4 regions of the Ammoniphilus sp. CFH 90114 genome follow, and region 4 is predicted to be linked to each of the others. Evidence: riboswitches for the same ligand, from Rfam matches in the RefSeq annotation. Region 4 holds a riboswitch; each other region holds the start of a gene.
The links. A riboswitch is a leader RNA that binds a small molecule or an ion and turns the genes downstream of it on or off. The one in region 4 is predicted to bind S-adenosylmethionine.
Positions count from the first base shown of each region.

Region 1: linked by a shared signal. The riboswitch ahead of EIZ39_RS19145 (2,3-diketo-5-methylthiopentyl-1-phosphate enolase) and the one ahead of EIZ39_RS11380 (CoA transferase subunit A) in region 4 are both predicted to bind S-adenosylmethionine.
Region 2: linked by a shared signal. The riboswitch ahead of metK (methionine adenosyltransferase) and the one ahead of EIZ39_RS11380 (CoA transferase subunit A) in region 4 are both predicted to bind S-adenosylmethionine.
Region 3: linked by a shared signal. The riboswitch ahead of EIZ39_RS07740 (bifunctional homocysteine S-methyltransferase/methylenetetrahydrofolate reductase) and the one ahead of EIZ39_RS11380 (CoA transferase subunit A) in region 4 are both predicted to bind S-adenosylmethionine.

Region 1 is NZ_SDLI01000009.1:114,456-118,843, reverse strand. Features, by position in the region: gene EIZ39_RS19150 (2-hydroxy-3-keto-5-methylthiopentenyl-1-phosphate phosphatase) at 1-566, opposite strand, end outside; gene EIZ39_RS19145 (2,3-diketo-5-methylthiopentyl-1-phosphate enolase) at 563-1,753, opposite strand; SAM riboswitch class I at 1,841-1,973, opposite strand; gene mtnK (S-methyl-5-thioribose kinase) at 2,204-3,406, shown strand; gene mtnA (S-methyl-5-thioribose-1-phosphate isomerase) at 3,418-4,388, shown strand, end outside.
Region 2 is NZ_SDLI01000010.1:48,717-53,104, reverse strand. Features, by position in the region: gene EIZ39_RS19950 (S8 family serine peptidase) at 22-2,196, shown strand; SAM riboswitch class I at 2,285-2,433, shown strand; gene metK (methionine adenosyltransferase) at 2,579-3,787, shown strand; gene EIZ39_RS19940 (polysaccharide deacetylase family protein) at 4,068-4,388, shown strand, end outside.
Region 3 is NZ_SDLI01000003.1:7,184-11,571, reverse strand. Features, by position in the region: gene EIZ39_RS07750 (putative bifunctional diguanylate cyclase/phosphodiesterase) at 1-1,102, opposite strand, end outside; gene spoIIR (stage II sporulation protein R) at 1,276-1,875, shown strand; SAM riboswitch class I at 1,958-2,078, shown strand; gene EIZ39_RS07740 (bifunctional homocysteine S-methyltransferase/methylenetetrahydrofolate reductase) at 2,190-4,025, shown strand; gene EIZ39_RS07735 (GNAT family N-acetyltransferase) at 4,098-4,388, shown strand, end outside.
Region 4 is NZ_SDLI01000004.1:244,549-248,936, reverse strand. Features, by position in the region: gene EIZ39_RS11385 (enoyl-CoA hydratase) at 375-1,148, opposite strand; SAM riboswitch class I at 1,319-1,434, shown strand; gene EIZ39_RS11380 (CoA transferase subunit A) at 1,679-2,344, shown strand; gene EIZ39_RS11375 (3-oxoacid CoA-transferase subunit B) at 2,334-2,993, shown strand; gene EIZ39_RS11370 (TlpA family protein disulfide reductase) at 2,990-3,472, shown strand; gene EIZ39_RS11365 (ABC transporter substrate-binding protein) at 3,494-4,388, shown strand, end outside.

The sequences.
Region 1 (4,388 bases), on a different contig from region 4:
AAGAACGATCTGGCAATCGTATGGTCCGCAATCTTGGCTCCAGCTAAATCGGTAATGCTGTCTCCAATTACGACTTTATAATATTGATCTGTTGGGTAAGAGCGGATAATGCTTGTTTTACACATTCCGCAATCTACGTCACAATGCTCGTCACATGCATTCGGCCAAGTAATCTGAATCGTAGGGTCATCGAATCTTGCACTGTTACAATAGATCCGATCTAATAGCCCGTAGTGCTCCAACATAGGATGAATGAAGAAGTCTATCCCGCCGCTCGTGATGAGGAGCTTGATTCCTTGTTCTTCGGTAAAAGTAACAAAGTCTTGGAACCCTGCTCTAATATTGGCTTTTTCTAACACAAATTGAGTAATTTGTTCTTTTTGGCTGCTAGGAATGAGGGAAAAGAGTTCACCTACACCCGTACGAATGGTCTTGCGTTGGTCTAAAATATCTTTAACAATTTCTTCCCAGCCCTGGGGAGAAAATTCTCTCATGATATCTACAATGTTATCTTTTTCTGTAATTGTACCGTCAAAATCGCAAAATAGAATTAGTTGTTTAGTCACTTTACGATCCCCCACTTCTCAATGGCAGTGAGCAATTCTTGGCTCTTAGACTGTTCAAGTGGAATACCTTGCATTGTCGCTTCTATAGCTGCGACGAAGGCTTGTCCTCCACTTACTGGCCCGCCTGGATGTCCATGGATGCCTCCACCTGCATTGACAATGTGATTAAGGCCGAAGTCCTTATACAGTAGGGGAACCATACCGGGATGAATTCCAGCTGAAGGAACAGGAAATGTGGGCTTGATTCCTGGAATTTCTTCTACTAGATGGGTTGCAATATCTAAGGCCTCTTGTCTAGGCAGAGCTACCGATCCATAAGGGGAAGGGAATAGTCCAATGTCTGCACCAGCCAATCGCATAAGCTTCCCTAAAACAAGGGGAGAAGAGATGCCGTAAGTCGAAGACTGATATAGAGCACCTGCCATAGCAGGGTGGGCCATAATAGGAACATTAATATCAGGATCTCGACTTAGTTGAGCTAGAATATCAAATCCATAAGGCAAAACATTAAGGAGTAAGCAATTCGCTCCGTTTTCTATCGCTCTCTTTGCTTTATCTACAAGCCCTGTAACCGGTCCCGTTAGATTAACTGCATAAAGGACTTGGCGACCAGAGGCCTCTGTCACTTCCTTGCAGGCGCGGATGCGATCGAGGAAAGGGGCATGTTCATCCGCAAAAAAGATTTCATCATCTTTAACTAAATCGACGCCGCCTTCGACTTGCAGTTTAAATTGCTCAACTAATTCGTCGAGTGGAAGTCCAATACAAGACTTGAAGATACTCATGAATAATGGACGATCATGTACATTTAATAGCTCTCTTATCCCTGATATTCCGAACTTGGGTCCTGAGAATTCTCTTGTAAATTCCTGAGGGAAATCGATATCGACTAATCTAATCTTTCCGTCCATGGACAACTTGCCGAATACGTTGGTGAGTAGGGAAGGAATATCGTAGGTGAAATTGACTACGGGATACTCTACTTTAATAAGACCTCTCTCTAATCCCTCTGCCGTGGTTTCGTAAACGGTGGCGCCGGCCGAGCGGCCAAGATGTTTTTGAAGCTTTTCCTGTTTTGCTGCAGGCAGGTCCGTCCAGCTTCCAACTGTCATGCCAACTGCTATCGCTTCAGCCTTCTTTTCCAGGCTTTTTGCTTCTGTAAGATAGGAGACTGTAATGTAAGACAACTCTTGTTAACCCCTTTCAAGTAGGAATCAAGAAAAAATAAAAAGTACCTCTTGCGATAAGAGGTACTTGAATGACGAGTCAAATACAACTTATCTCTCAGAATATATCTTTCATTCTGCAGGATGTAGCACCGTGTTTTTATTCTGCTCAATTAGAGAAAAATAAAAATCGGTTGCCGGGCGTCATCGGGCCAGTCCCTCAGCCATCTCTCGATAAGATGAAATTATAAAGTTAGGTAACACACTAGTAATATATACATTCAAAATCTTATCCCTTTGCTTGGATAAAGTCAATAGAGAAAAAAATCGTACAATCTAAATGTTATGACATTGACAATGTTGACCCACTCTATATAGTATATAGCTATTAAATTGTGTCCTACTCATCTTACATAGGGTAATTTGGAGAAGATATAGAATAGAGCTTAAGCTATATTGGAGGGGTGAAGAATGGAATATCGTGCGTTTAGTGAACAGGAAGCCGTGGAGTATGCTAGGCAGCTTCCGGGGATTTTCCCAGAAGGTGCGCAGTTTGAGAGTCGGGAAATTGGGGATGGAAATCTAAACTTAGTTTTCCATATTGAGGATAAAGTTTCTGGGAAGAGCATTATTTTTAAGCAAGCTTTGCCTTATGCAAGAGTGGTAGGGGAGTCTTGGCCGTTAACCCTTGACCGTGCCCGAATCGAGAGTGAAGCTTTAATTATCCAGGACAAGCTATGTCCAGGTCTAGTTCCACAGGTATATCACTATGACAAGGACCTTGCCTTAACCGTCATGGAGGATTTATCTAGTCATGTAATTATGCGAAAAGGTTTAATTGAAGGGAATCGTTATCCTTTATTTGCTGAACATATCGGTGTATTCCTTGCAAAGACGCTGTTCTTCACTTCTGATTTTGCCTTGGATTTCAAAGAGAAAAAAGAGAAGGTAGAACAGTTCATTAATCCAGAACTCTGCAAAATTACCGAGGATCTTGTATTTACGGACCCATACTATGATGCGGAGACGAATAACTTTAACCCTTTAATCCGTGATGTGGTTGAAGGCGTCTGGAGGAATGAAGTCCTGAAGCAAGAAATTGCGAAGTTAAAATACTCCTTCATGACGGAAGCTCAGGCTCTGCTTCATGGTGATCTTCATACCGGCAGCATTATGGTGACGGAAGAGAGTACCAAAGTGATAGATCCTGAATTCGCTTATTATGGACCTATGGGCTTTGATATAGGGGCAGTCATCGCCAATCTGCTGCTGAACTATGCCGCGCAGGAAGGGTTAAAGACGACGGACGAGGAACGAGGATCGTACAGGGAATACTTGTTGACGTCCGTAGTGGAGGTTTGGAATACGTTTGAAAAAGAATTCCGTCGTCTGTGCGAAGTTCATATTAAGGATGTCATGTATTCGAATGCAGGGTTTATTAATGATAGGATGGCTAGTTTATTAAGAGACTCTATTGGTTTTGCTGGATGCAAGATGATGCGTAGAGTGATCGGACTTGCCGGTGTTGCGGATCTGAACTCCATCCAGGACGAGAAAGTGCGCGCTCAAGCCGAAACGCTAGCCTTAAGCCTGGGGCAAACCCTTGTATTGCAAAGAGGTACCGTGAGCAGCATCGAGGATGTCGTGGAAATGGTTAAGAAAACAGAAGAGTAGGTGGCAGGATCATGGACAACCATGTTCATTCGATACGTTGGGAAGAGGATCGAGTATTATTACTTGATCAAACGAAGCTTCCTTTAGAAGTTGTATTTGAGGATGTTTATACTATAGAACAGATGTGGAATGCTATTCGCGCATTGAAGGTTAGAGGAGCACCAGCTATTGGTATTTCCGCTGCCTATGGTATGTATCTAGGTGCAAGAGATATTGAGGCAGCTGACTCCTCGGATTTTCTCATTAAGCTGCGTGAGAAGAGAGAGTATTTAGCGACTTCTCGCCCGACTGCGGTCAATTTGTTTTGGGCTATTGACAGAATGATGAATAAGGCGGAATCCTTGGTGAATGTTGATGTCAATGCGATGAAGCAGGAGCTGCTAGAGGAAGCCAAACGCATGCATGAAGAGGACGTGGAGATTTGCCGAAGTATCGGTGAGCATGCTATCACGTTGTTTCATGATGGAATAGGCGTTCTAACGCACTGTAATGCGGGCGGCATCGCTACGGCTAAGTACGGAACAGCACTCGCTCCTATGTTCCTAGCAAAGGAAAGAGGTTGGGATATAAAGGTATTTGCAGATGAAACCCGCCCAGTGCTGCAAGGTGCCCGCCTAACCGCGTGGGAGCTTCAGCAAGCTGGAATTGACGTCACTTTAATCTGCGACAATATGGCTGCCATGGTTATGTCTAAGGGATGGGTGCAGGCTGTGATTGTGGGAACAGACCGTATCGCTGCAAACGGAGACGTAGCAAATAAGATCGGAACCTATGGCTTGGCTGTATTGGCTAAGGCACATGGTATTCCTTTCTACGTGGCTTCGCCTTTATCTACTATTGACTTAGATACACTGACAGGTGCCGAAATCCCGATTGAAGAACGTCCGGACGAGGAGATTACAGAGATCAGTGGGAATCGCGTAGCGCCTCATAATATCAAAGTTTTCAACCCGGCATTCGATGTGACGCCGAACGAGTATGT
Region 2 (4,388 bases), on a different contig from region 4:
AGAAATATAAAGGTGGTTCCCATGCTTCGAACATCCTGGCTTCTTGCCATCTGTAGCATCGTTACAATATCTACTGTCCATGCCAATCCATCTACTCTTCCATCTGATCCCTATGTTAATAGTCAACACTACCATCAACAGATTAATACGACGGCTGCTTGGCAGGAGATTCGAGAAAATACTGATATTACGATTGCTATTCTTGATACAGGGGTGGATGTGGATCATCCAGACCTTAAAGCTAACCTGGTTCAAGGCTACAATCTGGTTCAACCTGACAAGCCGCCTCATGACGATCACGGACATGGAACAGCTACCGCCGGGATCCTAGGCGCTGTGGGCGATAATGGCATTGGGGTTACAGGAGTACTGTGGAATGCGAAAATGATGCCGATTAAGATCCTAGACAATAAAGGTGGAGGAGACGCGGGTCGTGTGGCTAAGGGAATACGCTTGGCTGTGGATAAGGGGGCCAAGATCATCTTGCTATCCTTGGGTGATCCCATCTACTCTACAGAGATGGAGAAAGCGATCCAGTATGCAGAGGACAAGGGAGTTCTCCTGATTGCGGCAACGGGGAACGATTCGAGTACCGTGAGCTACCCTGCCGCTTTTCCGACCGTGTTAAGTGTGAGTGCGGTAGATGCTTACAACATTCCTCTTTCCTATGCCAATCGTGGTCCGGAAGTAGACGTGGTAGCTCCAGGCCATCATATTTACTCTACGGCTAAAGATGGGAAGTACGCCTATGTTTCAGGGACTTCTATGGCTGCTCCACAGGTAGCAGGAATGGCTGCCTTACTGTTAAAGAAGGCCCCCTCTCTAACCCCACTAGAGGTTCGCATGATCATTCGAGCTTCGACTGAGGGGGTTGACACTAAAGGCTGGAATCCTAACACTGGATATGGACTCGTGAATGTACAGAAGGCCCTATCTCTGGTGGATAGTGATCCTATTGATTTATATGAACCGAATCAAACGATAGAACAAGTGGCGTCCCTCCCCTTCGTCGGCCAGACTCAGGCGCTAATCGGAAAAACGGATCCAGTAGACTGGTATCAAATTGAGCTTCCCTATCAGGGAAAGTTCCAACTCCAGACCCGGTCATTGACAGGAAAAGAGAATGTGCTGCAAATCGAAATCTATAATGGGGAGAAGAAAAAAGTATCGTCAGGGTTAAATCGCTGGGAGGGAACTTTAAAAGGTGGGACCTATCATTTCAGAGTAATGGATACCGGCGAGACCCCTTCTTTTCCTTATCATATCGATACCTCTTTTTCCGTCGGAGCTGATCCCTACGAAGATAATGATACGAAAGCGAAAGCTTCAAAAGTACCCATAAGTCAACAACAACTTATTAGAGGGACTTTTCATAAAAGAGCGGATGTGGATTGGTTCGTTGCGGATTATCTTTGGCCTGGGAAGCTCGAGGTGGAAGTGAAGACCGATACCATTCGGATGGATTCGGTGCTCACCATTGAGCAAGTTGGGAAAACGATAGAAAAGGTCGATCATGGTTCTGTTTCAAATGGACAGTCTGAGAGATGGTCGAAGACGGTTGATCCGGGTAAATTTTATTTTGCTTTACAAGAGTATTATGGAAATGCCGTTAATGGGCAGTATGAGCTGCAGATTCGGTATGAGACGTCGGATACAAGTGCTTTCCGTGATATTCAGGACCATTGGGCTAGGACGTCTATAGAAGATTTAGTGTCTCGAAAAATGATCCAGGGTTACCCAGATTATACCTTTCGGCCTAATCATAACATTACGAGAGCGGGAGCCGCTGCTGTGCTGCAAAATGTCCTTCAGCTGCCCACTTCAAGAGCAACAAGCACTTACCAGGATCTGAAAAAAGACCATTGGGTCTATTCGGCTATTGCTTCGCTTGGAGAGAGGGGAATTTTCAAAGGCGTAGCGAGTGAACGAATCTTTCCGGACCAGCCCTTGACCCGTGCGGAGTTGGCCGTACTCTTATACCAAGCCAGATACGGAACAGAGCAACCTGAGCAGATCAAAAGTAAGCAAGAGTTTACGGATGTACTAAGAGGTCACTGGGCTTACCCTTATATCATGAAGATGGCAGAACTCCAGCATATTCAAGGATTTCAGGATGGTAGCTTTCAGCCTGAAAGACAGACGACACGTGCGGAATTCGCTGTGTTGGTCAGAAATATGTGGTACCCAGCGCAATAAAGAGTTTGAGTTTTTATACTTTGTCGTATTATGTGTTAACCCATTGACAATCTACCAAACTTTAGCTATTCTTATGCAGAACGGATTACTCTTATTCCGAGAAGGCGCGAGGGACTGGCCCGATGATGCCCGGCAACCCGCGGTAATGATTCATATTTTTTCCTTTATGGGAAAGAATAAGATCAACCGTGCAAGGTGCTAACCAGCAGGATGCTATTGTGTCCTGGAAGATAAGAGGTAAAGGAGCGGAATGCTGGCCTTTTCCTCATGGGAGAAGGTCTTTATTTTTTCACCACCTCTTGAGTTGTTCGGAAAATGTAAGACAATGAGTGCCGTATCTTATACGTTTGTGATTATTGAAGGAGGTACGTGAAACATGGCGTTGAAAAAAGGTCGTCATCTCTTCACATCTGAATCTGTAACCGAAGGACACCCGGATAAGATCTGCGATCAGATCTCCGATTCCATCTTGGATGCTATCCTTGAGCAAGATCCTAATGCTCGTGTAGCTTGCGAAACTTCAGTAACAACAGGACTTGTTCTTGTCGCTGGAGAAATTACTACTTCTTCTTATGTGGATATTCCAAAGATTGTCCGTGAAACCGTTCGTGAAATCGGGTATACCCGTGCGAAATTCGGATTCGATGCGGATACTTGTGCTGTACTTACTTCCATTGACGAACAGTCTCCTGACATTGCGATGGGGGTTGACCAAGCGTTAGAAGCTCGTGAAGGTCAAGTGACAGACGAGCAAATCGATGCGATCGGAGCAGGGGACCAAGGATTGATGTTTGGTTTCGCGACCAACGAGACTCCTGAGCTGATGCCGCTTCCGATCTCTATGGCTCATAAATTGGCTCGCCGTGTAGCAGAGGTTCGCAAGAACGGAACCCTTACCTACCTTCGTCCAGATGCGAAGACTCAGGTGACGGTTGAATATGATGGAGATAAGCCGGTTCGTATTGATACGATCGTTATTTCTACTCAGCATGACCCTGAAGCGACTCTAGAGCAAATTAAGAAAGACGTTCAAGAACATGTCATTAAGCCGATCGTACCGGCTGAATATCTTGATGCTCAAACGAAGTACTTCATTAACCCAACAGGCCGTTTCGTTATCGGAGGTCCTCAAGGGGATGCAGGATTAACAGGACGTAAGATCATTGTTGATACGTACGGTGGATATGCTCGTCATGGCGGCGGTGCTTTCTCCGGTAAGGATCCTACAAAGGTTGACCGTTCTGCTGCTTATGCTGCTCGCTATGTAGCGAAGAACATCGTAGCAGCTGGTTTGGCTGACAAGTGTGAAGTTCAAGTGGCTTATGCGATTGGGGTAGCTCAACCGGTTTCCATTAACGTAGATACGTATGGAACAGGAAAGATCGAAGAAGAGCAGATCGTAAATTTGATCCGCAAGCACTTTGATCTTCGCCCAGCGGGCATCATTAAGGAATTGGATCTTCGTCGTCCAATCTATAAAGGAACAGCTGCTTACGGTCACTTTGGACGTACTGACCTGGATTTACCATGGGAGCGTACAGATAAGGCTGAACTTTTGAAGCAAGACGCGGCAACTTTTGCTCAAGCATAGTAGGGTTATGAAAAAAGTCCTGATTTGGTCTAGAGACTAGGCTGAATTGGGGCTTTTTTTTCGTATTTGCTTGATTAGGTTTAGAATCCTTCCGATAATAGGAATAAAGACTTTAGCCTAGTGAGGGACTGACCCTTATCAGAAACTAAAGGGTTTTGCTTGAAACCAAAATGCAATGATATACGTCCAAATAGATAGATATTTTAAAATCCCATTACTTTCCGGTAGGAATTTTGCACTATTTGTCGAATTGTGTAGAAATGAGGAGATGAGGGTAAGAATGAGACTAATAATAATCCTCTTATTGGCTATTGTGATGGGTTGCAGCCAACAGGAGAATGAGTCTATAGACGCACAAGTACAACCGGAACCAGCGGTGGATGAACTAAGTTCATCAGATGCAAAAGCCTCGGATCCCATTACAGAAGAACACCCCTATCGCGTATGGTATAGAGAACAGGTGTTGGTGCTTAATTATCACCATTTGGCAGATGATTTGGAGACCCCTTTTACTATTAAGCCAGCTCACTTCGAAGAACATATGGAGTTTTTAAAAAATCATCACTTTCACCCCCTTAAAATAAAGGAGTTCTACGAATTC
Region 3 (4,388 bases), on a different contig from region 4:
TAAATTGATCGGGGGGAATCGCACCTAATTTCGTATGATTCCAACGCAATAGGGCCTCTGTAGCGATCCATTCACCCGTGCGAATATCTACCTTCGGTTGATAATATACTTTGAATTCTTTTTTATCTAAGGCTCTTCTTAATCCGCTCTCCAACTGTAATCTTTTACTGTTCTGTCCATCCATGTCTTCCGTAAAGAAGTGATAACGGTTTTTTCCTAATTCTTTGGCTCTATACAGGGCAGAATCAGCATGCTTAAGCAACTCATCAGAGCTTGTACCGTCTTGGGGGTAAAAGCTAATTCCGATACTAGGTGTGACGTAAAGTTCGTGATCATTAATCATATAAGGAAAGGAAATGCTCCACAGTATATGTTCCGCTCTCAATTTTGTTTCTTCAGCAGAAGTATCTCCCAAAAGGATAAAGAACTCATCGCCGCCCTGACGACATATAATCTCATCGTTCCCAAGACTGCTGGTTAATCGGTGAGCAACTTGCCGAAGAAGCAGGTCTCCGAATTCGTGACCTAGAGTGTCGTTAATGACTTTGAAACGGTCTAAGTCGACTATCATGACAGCAATCTGTTGATCTACCTGTTCGTCAATAGCATCTAATTTCTCTTTTAATTGTTCTTGAAAATAATGTCGGTTAGGCAGCCCTGTTAAAGAGTCGTAGTAAGCTAAATGGCGGATTTTTTCTTCATTCTGTTTTAGTCTTTGGTTACTCTCTAGTAATACCTGATTGATATTCTTAATTTCTTGTTGTTGTTTTTTTAGTCGATCGGTTAGAAAGCCCATTCCAATAGAAATCATAAAGTTAACGGAGTTATAGACAATTAGAGAATAAATGTTTTCGTATGTATAGGCTACACCCAAGTTGTAATAAAGAAACTCCGTTAGGGAACAGAGGACGAGGGAGAGGCTTGCACCGATGAGTCCGCCACGTAACCCATAATAAAAAGTGAGGAACATGGCCGGGATAAGATGCAACAGCCAAAAAATTTTGTAGGTTGGACTGAGCGAAATATGATTGATGATAGGGAGGAAATAAAGGATGGGGATGGCCCAACTCAAGTGAGGGCGACCAGGGAACATAAGGTTCATAGTAAGGCCTCTTTCCTTTGTGTGATTCATAAGTTAGCCTATCGATATGATATCATACTTTACAGAGCACAGATAAACAAATTTATTCAGAAAATAATTAATAATGTTTAAACCCTTTCTTTTCTGGCTAGACTGATGGCTAAGGAGAAAGAAAAGAGAGGGGAAACAGAAAAATGAAAAAGACAAGCTTAATTTTATTTGCATTTATCATATTGACTATGAGCTGGGAAGAACAGCGTTCTATAGCAACTCTAGTAAAAGAAGAACCTATTCCACAAGAGTCGATCCGATTGCGAGTGATCGCCAATAGCGACTCACCTCAGGATCAGTGGTTAAAGCAAGAAATACGTGATGAAATCAATCTTTATCTTACGAGTAAAGTAGATAGCCTAGACACGGTGGAAGAAGCTCGTGAAAAAATGGAAGAAGAGCTGCCACAACTTCAAGAAATTGTAGAGAAAACGATTACCAACAACGGCTTCTCTTATAATAGTCAAGTAGAGTTAGGAAAGGTGCCTTTCCCAACCAAAATGTATGGACAGTACGTTTATCCTGCCGGAGAATATGAGGCTCTTCGCGTGACAGTTGGACAAGGTATGGGTCAAAATTGGTGGTGCGTCTTATTCCCTCCACTATGCTTTGTAGACATAGACACAGGGGATGCGGTGAAGAAGGAAGAAGAGAATGGCGAGGATGGCGAAGGACCGAAGATTCAAGTGAAGTTCTTTGTATTAGAGGTATTTCAAAAGCTGTATAAGAGTCTCTTTTCCTAAGTAAATCCGTTGACAAATCAGAACGGCATCACGTATGATTACGTTAATATAAATTCTTAAGTATGCAACAAATCTAACACTTTTCTTATTTGGAGCAGGTGGAGGGACTGGCCCGATGAAACCCGGCAACCCGTTAAGGTGTACGACGCCTTAAGACAGGGTGCTAATTCCTGCAGGTACATTCGTTTCCTGGGAGATAAGAAGGGGCTCAAGAAGTTTAAGTTGACTGATTCGGAGAACCTTCTGGCTTATAAGCTGCAGAAGGTTTTTTTATGTTGAGATAAGACTTGGGTGAAAGGCAGGGGAGTGAGAGCATGAGAGAAAAGTCAGGGTTGCGGGAGTTGCTGCAGAATCGAGTATTAATTGCGGACGGAGCGATGGGGACGCTGTTGCATCGATACGGCATACCAGTAGGTACTTGTGGGGAAGAGCTGAATGTGACTCGTCCTGATGTGGTCCGAGATATTCATTTGCAATATGTGCTGGCCGGATCAGAGTTGATTGAAACGAATACCTATGGAGCGAATCGAGAAAAGCTATCTAAATATGGCTTAGAGGACCAGGTGGAGGAATTAAATCGGGCTGGAGTTGGGCTGGCTAGAGAGGCTGCAGGAGACTTGGCTTTTGTAGTCGGTTCCGTAGGAGGGATCCTAGGTGGGAGAAGAAGAAATATCCCGTCAGAAGAACTTAAGGAGGTTTATGCTGAGCAAATTAAGAGTTTAGTGGAAGCAGGAGTAGATGGTCTATTACTTGAGACGTTCTGTTTCGTCGATGAAGCGATCATCGCTCTATCTGTAGCTCGACGCTTTAGCTCGCTGCCTATCATCTGTCAGCTTACGATTCAAGATATCCAAAGAACACAGGATGGCTATTCATTGGAATCCGCTTTTGGCCGTCTAGTGGATGCCGGTGCTGATATTGTGGGCTTGAATTGCTATAACGGTCCAGCCAATATTATTCGTTCTCTAGAGTCTTTACCTGTAAAAGAGGGATTACAGCTGTCTGTGTATCCGAATGCAGGGCTGCCTGAATATGTGGATGGACAGTTCTTGTATCCTTCTTCAGCTGAATATTTTGCTGACTCTGCTGAGAAACTGCATCAGTTAGGAGCCAGAATCATAGGGGGATGCTGCGGAACGACACCAGAACATATTAAGGCCGTGGCATCACGGCTGAAGGGCAGAACCCCGATTTATAAGAAAGAATCAGCAGTAAAAGAGATTACCAACGAGCCGAAGGTCATCATTTCTTCTGAAGTTTTTCAAGAAAAAACCATTCCTGAGCTTGTGAAGGAACAGCCTACCGTTATCGTTGAGCTTGACCCGCCCCGAGATCTTGATTTTCAACCTTTCTTGGAAGGGGCCGCATCCTTGAAGGAAGCGGGAGCGGATGCCATTACAATGGCGGACAATTCCTTAGCCATGACAAGAATGAGTAATATGGCCTTAGGAGCATTAGTTAAGGAGAAAGTGGGCATTCGCCCGTTGGTTCATATTACATGCCGTGACCGGAATTCGATTGGACAGCAATCTCACCTTATGGGTTTATATGCGCTAGGAATTGATCACGTCTTGGCAATCACAGGAGATCCTACCCGCTACGGCGATCTTCCTGGTGCTTCTTCGGTTTATGATATGACTTCCTTTGAGCTTATTCGCATGACGAAGCAATTAAATGAAGGAGTAGGTTTCTCGGGACGGACATTAAAGAAGAGAGCGGCCTTTACCGTTGCAGCGGCTTTTAACCCAAACACACGACACTTGCATAAAGCGGTAGAACGCTTGGAGAAGAAGGTCGATGCGGGAGCCGACTATGTGATGAGCCAGCCCCTGTATGATCATGAACAGATCTTTCAGGTGGCGGAAGCGACCCGCCATGTGAAGGTTCCTATTTTTATAGGGATTATGCCGCTGACGAGTCATCGCAATGCTGAATTTCTCCATAACGAAGTGCCTGGAATAAGGCTATCGGATGATGTACGTGCACGGATGGCCCGATATGAAGGGGAAGATGCAAAAAAACAGGGGGTTGAAATTGCCCTAGAGCTCATTGATACGGCTCGTCAATATTTTAACGGAATCTATCTCATCACTCCTTTCATGCGCTATGAAATGACTGCTGAACTTACGAAGTATGTGAAAAATAGCTGATTCTTTAGCATACTCTATCAAACTTCTTCATATCTATGATAGAAATGATAGAGAAGAGGGGTGCTTTTGTTTATGAGTCTTGTCATGCGGGTAGCTAGAAAGAATGATGTAGAGCAAATGGTAGAACTGTTGAAAAAGGGTAAACTAAATGTAGAAGGAATTGAGGATCATCTAGATCATTTTCTGGTAGTGGAAGATTCAAACAGTCAGCGTGTAGTAGGGACGGCGGGTCTAGAAGTTCTTGGGGACCAATATGGACTACTGCGCTCCCTAGCCGTTGAACCGGCTTTCTTTAATGAATCAGTAGGATGGGAGTTGTTGCGGGTTCTTCTATCCCTGGCAGGAAAAAAGGGGCTGCTAGAA
Region 4 (4,388 bases):
TACTAATTCTAAAAAAGTTTACAAATATACCCTTTGAAGTGAACGGGCGGTAGAGCTTTTCTGTATTAAAGGGATGGAGTCCAGGAAGGCTTCTCACGGACATGGGGGATGTTATTTCGGTAAAAACCGTGATATTGGTGGGTGGAATGGACATAGCTTCCGTTATTTACGAGAAATTCATAGTTTCATCTTCGTTTTGGAGTGAATAAGGAATCCTATGTCCCATAGAACCTCAAAATTGGGTTTTTTAGCTGATTTAACGGATCGTATGTCCGCGAGGATTGGAGCACTCAAACGACCGCCCAACCAAAGAAGGACCTCAACCGCGTCAAGTGAAGCCCTCTCGGGTTAGTAATAGTAACGACTTATGCCTCTTATGCTCTGTCGCTCCAATTTGGTTTACGTTTAGATAGAAACGCATTAATTCCTTCTACGGCATCTGGATGTTGGCTGTTGGTTGCCATAATTTCTGATGCGTAACTTAGAGCTTGGAAATCATCCATTTGGAGCTGCTGATAGAATCCTCGCTTACCAATGGCAAGGGTATGTAAGCTATGTCTAGCAACCGATGCAGCAAGCTCGTCTACAGCCTTGTCCAATTCTTCTTGCGGTACAACCTTGTTCACCAAACCAGATTCTAAGGCGTCTTGGGCAGAGATAAAGTCACCCGTAAAGAGCATTTCCGCTGCTTTCTTTCTTCCTACGTTTCTACTGATGAAGACAGCAGGAGTGCTGCAGAAAAAGCCTATATGTACGCCAGGTGCGGCAAACTGAGCTTGTTCTGCGGAAACAGCTAAATCACAAGCAGCAACCAATTGACAACCAGCAGCGGTAGCAATCCCATGAACTTTAGCAATGGTAACTTGTGGAATGTTTCGAATCTTTAACATTAAGCGTTGGCACTCATTAAACAGGTGGAGAACGTCTTGAGTAGATTGGCCTTCTACTTCACGGAGGTTATGGCCAGAACTGAATACTTTGCCTTCTGCCTCTATAACCAAGACATTAACGGCTTGTTCTCTTTCAATTTGCTGAAGCAGTGCTTCCATTTCATGGATTAACGGCAAGGATAGGGCATTGCGTTGCTTGTCATTTCGTAGGGTAATGTAGCCTATTCTGTCCGCTGTACGATAAGATAAAAATTCCATTATGAGTACCTCCTCAGCTATTTTTGTATTTACTATCATAAAGCGTTAAGCCATTCCCTGACAAGAGAGTAATTCGTTGTATATGTTTTTATTCACTAAAGTGAGAAAAACTAGTTGACTAGTAGGTTTTAGAGTGTTAATGTAATAAACAACAAATACATATCCGAGAAATCTTATCCAGAGCGGTGGAGGGAACTGGCCCGATGATACCCGGCAACCATTTATTCTTTTGACAAGAATAGAAAGGTGCTAATTCCTTCAGGTAGTATAACCTGGCAGATAAGAGTGAAGCCGCAAGCGAAACTTCCTCTTTTCCGAGGAAGTTTTTTTTATACCAAAATGTGAAGCTTCGACTAAAAACTTGTTGAAACAACCTGAGTGATCAGATCACATCAACAACACTTTTAGACATTTAAATAATTGAAAATTTGGCGAAGTGCAATCATTTGATGGGTTTTTACACTTTTAAAACTGAGTATTTAGATAAGAGATATCGGTGTAGTTGCATATTGAGAGTAGGAGGAGTTCGAGTGAAACGTATAGTAAGTGCACAAGAGGCAGTGTCTCATATTCATGATGGGGCAACAGTGATGATCGCAGGATTTTTGAATGCTCCAGAAACTTTGATTGATGCTTTGGTGGACTCGAAGGTGAAGGATCTAACGATTATTAGCAATGACACTTGTTACGAGAATCAAGGGATTGGAAAATTAATTGCCAAGCGTCAGGTGAAGAAGGTGATCACCTGTCATATCGGGACGAATCCAGAAACTCAAAGGCAGATGTTGGCTGGGGAATTAGAGGTTCAGATTGTTCCGATGGGAACTTTGGTAGAACAAGTACGAGCGGGTGGAAGTGGGCTAGGCGGTTTTCTTACCCCAACTGGGGTGGGGACGATAGCAGCAGAGGGGAAGCAAGTGATTGAGGTCAACGGTAAAACGTACTTGTTAGAACTTCCGCTTCGAGCCGATGTGGCTCTTATCCAAGCGAGTATTGCAGACCGTTCTGGTAATCTATTTCACCGCAAGACGACGCGCAATTGGAGTCCTACGATGGCAATGGCTGCTGATCTGGTTATTGCACAGACGAATGAAATTGTAGATCTAGGTGACCTTGAGCCAGATATTGTCCATACACCCGGAATTTTCATTGATTACTTAGTTCAGAAAGAAAGGAGTGAAGCGCATGTCGGCTGATATTCGTTCTACGATTGCTCGAAGAGTGGCACAGGAATTAAGCGATGGGGACTTGGTGAACTTAGGCATCGGACTTCCTACTCTGGTAGCGAATTACATACCTAATAATATTGAAGTGCTTCTTCAATCTGAGAATGGCATGATTGGCATGGGGGCATCACCTGAGCCAGGAGAGGAAGATGAAGACTTATTCAATGCAGGGGGGAAACCCGTAACCGTACGGCAAGGTGGAGTATTCTTTGATACCTCGCTCTCCTTCTCTATTATTCGTGGGGGACATGTTGATGTCACGGTATTAGGTGCTCTGCAGGTGGATCAACACGGGAACCTAGCATCCTGGTGTATCCCAGGTGTGTTTACCCCAGGAATTGGTGGGTCAATGGATTTAGTCGTTGGTTCGAAGAGGGTAATTATAGCGATGGAGCATACGACGAAAGACGGGAAGTCTAAAATTCTGGAACAATGCACATTGCCTCTAACGGCACAAGGAAAGGTTAGTCTCATTGTAACGGAACTTGCTGTTTTTCAAGTTGACAGGGAAGGTTTGGTACTCGTTGAGTTACAGCCAGGATCAACGATCGAGGAAGTGACACAAAAAACGGCAGCTCCGTTTCGAGTCGCTGTGCAACATTTGGAAGTGAGTCGATGAAACCGTTGGTATTGATAATCTGCCTCTTACTTGGTGGCTGCAGTACGGCTGTCTCAGGTTCGGAGGCTCAACTAGCTCCGATTTTCCAACTCGGTTCCGTTGAAGGAGAAGAAATTTCTCTAGAAAACTATAAAGGAAAACCGGTAATTTTAAACTTCTGGACGACATGGTGTCCACCGTGCAAAGAGGAGATGCCGGTTTTACAAAGGATTCATGACCAATATAAGGATCAGCTTTCGATTGTTGGGGTAAATCTAACCTACCAAGATGACCGTAAAGAGGTTCGGAAGTTTCTCGAAGATCATCAGATTACCTATGACATTGGATTAGATAAGTTAGGAGAAATAACGAAGCTGTATCAAGTTCAAGCTTTGCCCACCCTTTTCCTGATTGATGGGAAGGGACAGATTGTCCGGCAATATACGGGAGCGCTAAGTGAGCAGCAATTGCTCGAAGAAATACAAGCATTATTAAAATAACGAGAGTAGGGAGAGAGAAAGATGAGAAAGAATTGGACGAAGAGAGTAGTAACGTTGGGGACAGCCGCAAGTTTATTGATTCTAGCAGGATGTAATTCGAGCACGGCTCCTGTAGCACAGCAACCATCCGCACAAGCGGAAGCTCAACCGGCAGAGGCGAGTGCTCAGACAACGGGTGAAACGTTCCGGATCGGTTATCTACCGGCAACGATTGATTTGTTATTCTTCGTAGCACAAGAAGAAGGATATTTTGCTGAAGAGGGTTTGAAAACGGAATTAATCGAATTCGGAAATTCAGGGGAAGGACTTAATGCGATTAAGGCTGGTAAATTAGACGTTGGAGCGTTTGGTACGGCAGCTCCTTTAAGCTTCATCGACAAAGGGGCGTCGGATATGACGATCATTGGAGGCGCTGGTGGAAAAGGGAACGGGATCATCGCCTTACCTGACCGTGCTTCGGAGTTTCAAGATATTCAAGGGTTTGTTGGAAAGAAAATCGCTACCGTAAAGCTGGCCAATGGGGATGCGGTTTGGAGAAAAGGTTTAGCAGATGCAGGAATCGACTGGAAGAACGATGTGGAGATCGTGGAATTAGATAAACCGGCTAGTGTGCTTCAAGCCGTAAAGAATAAAAGTGTAGACGCCGGTGTGGTTTGGGCTCCATTCATGGAAATGGCAGAGCAGCAAGGGCTAGAAGTAGTGTCGTATACAGATGAATATTTTGAAGGGCATCCATGCTGCCGTCAAGTGGCGCTTAACGACAACATTCTAAAGCGTAAAGGTGATTATGAAGCGTTTTTCCGTGCTTTAATTCGTGCAGAGAAGTTCTATCATGAAAATAAAGAAGAAACCATCGATATCGTTACTCGCTATGTCAAGGTAGACCGTGCGCTCATTGAAGCGGATGCCTATGGCG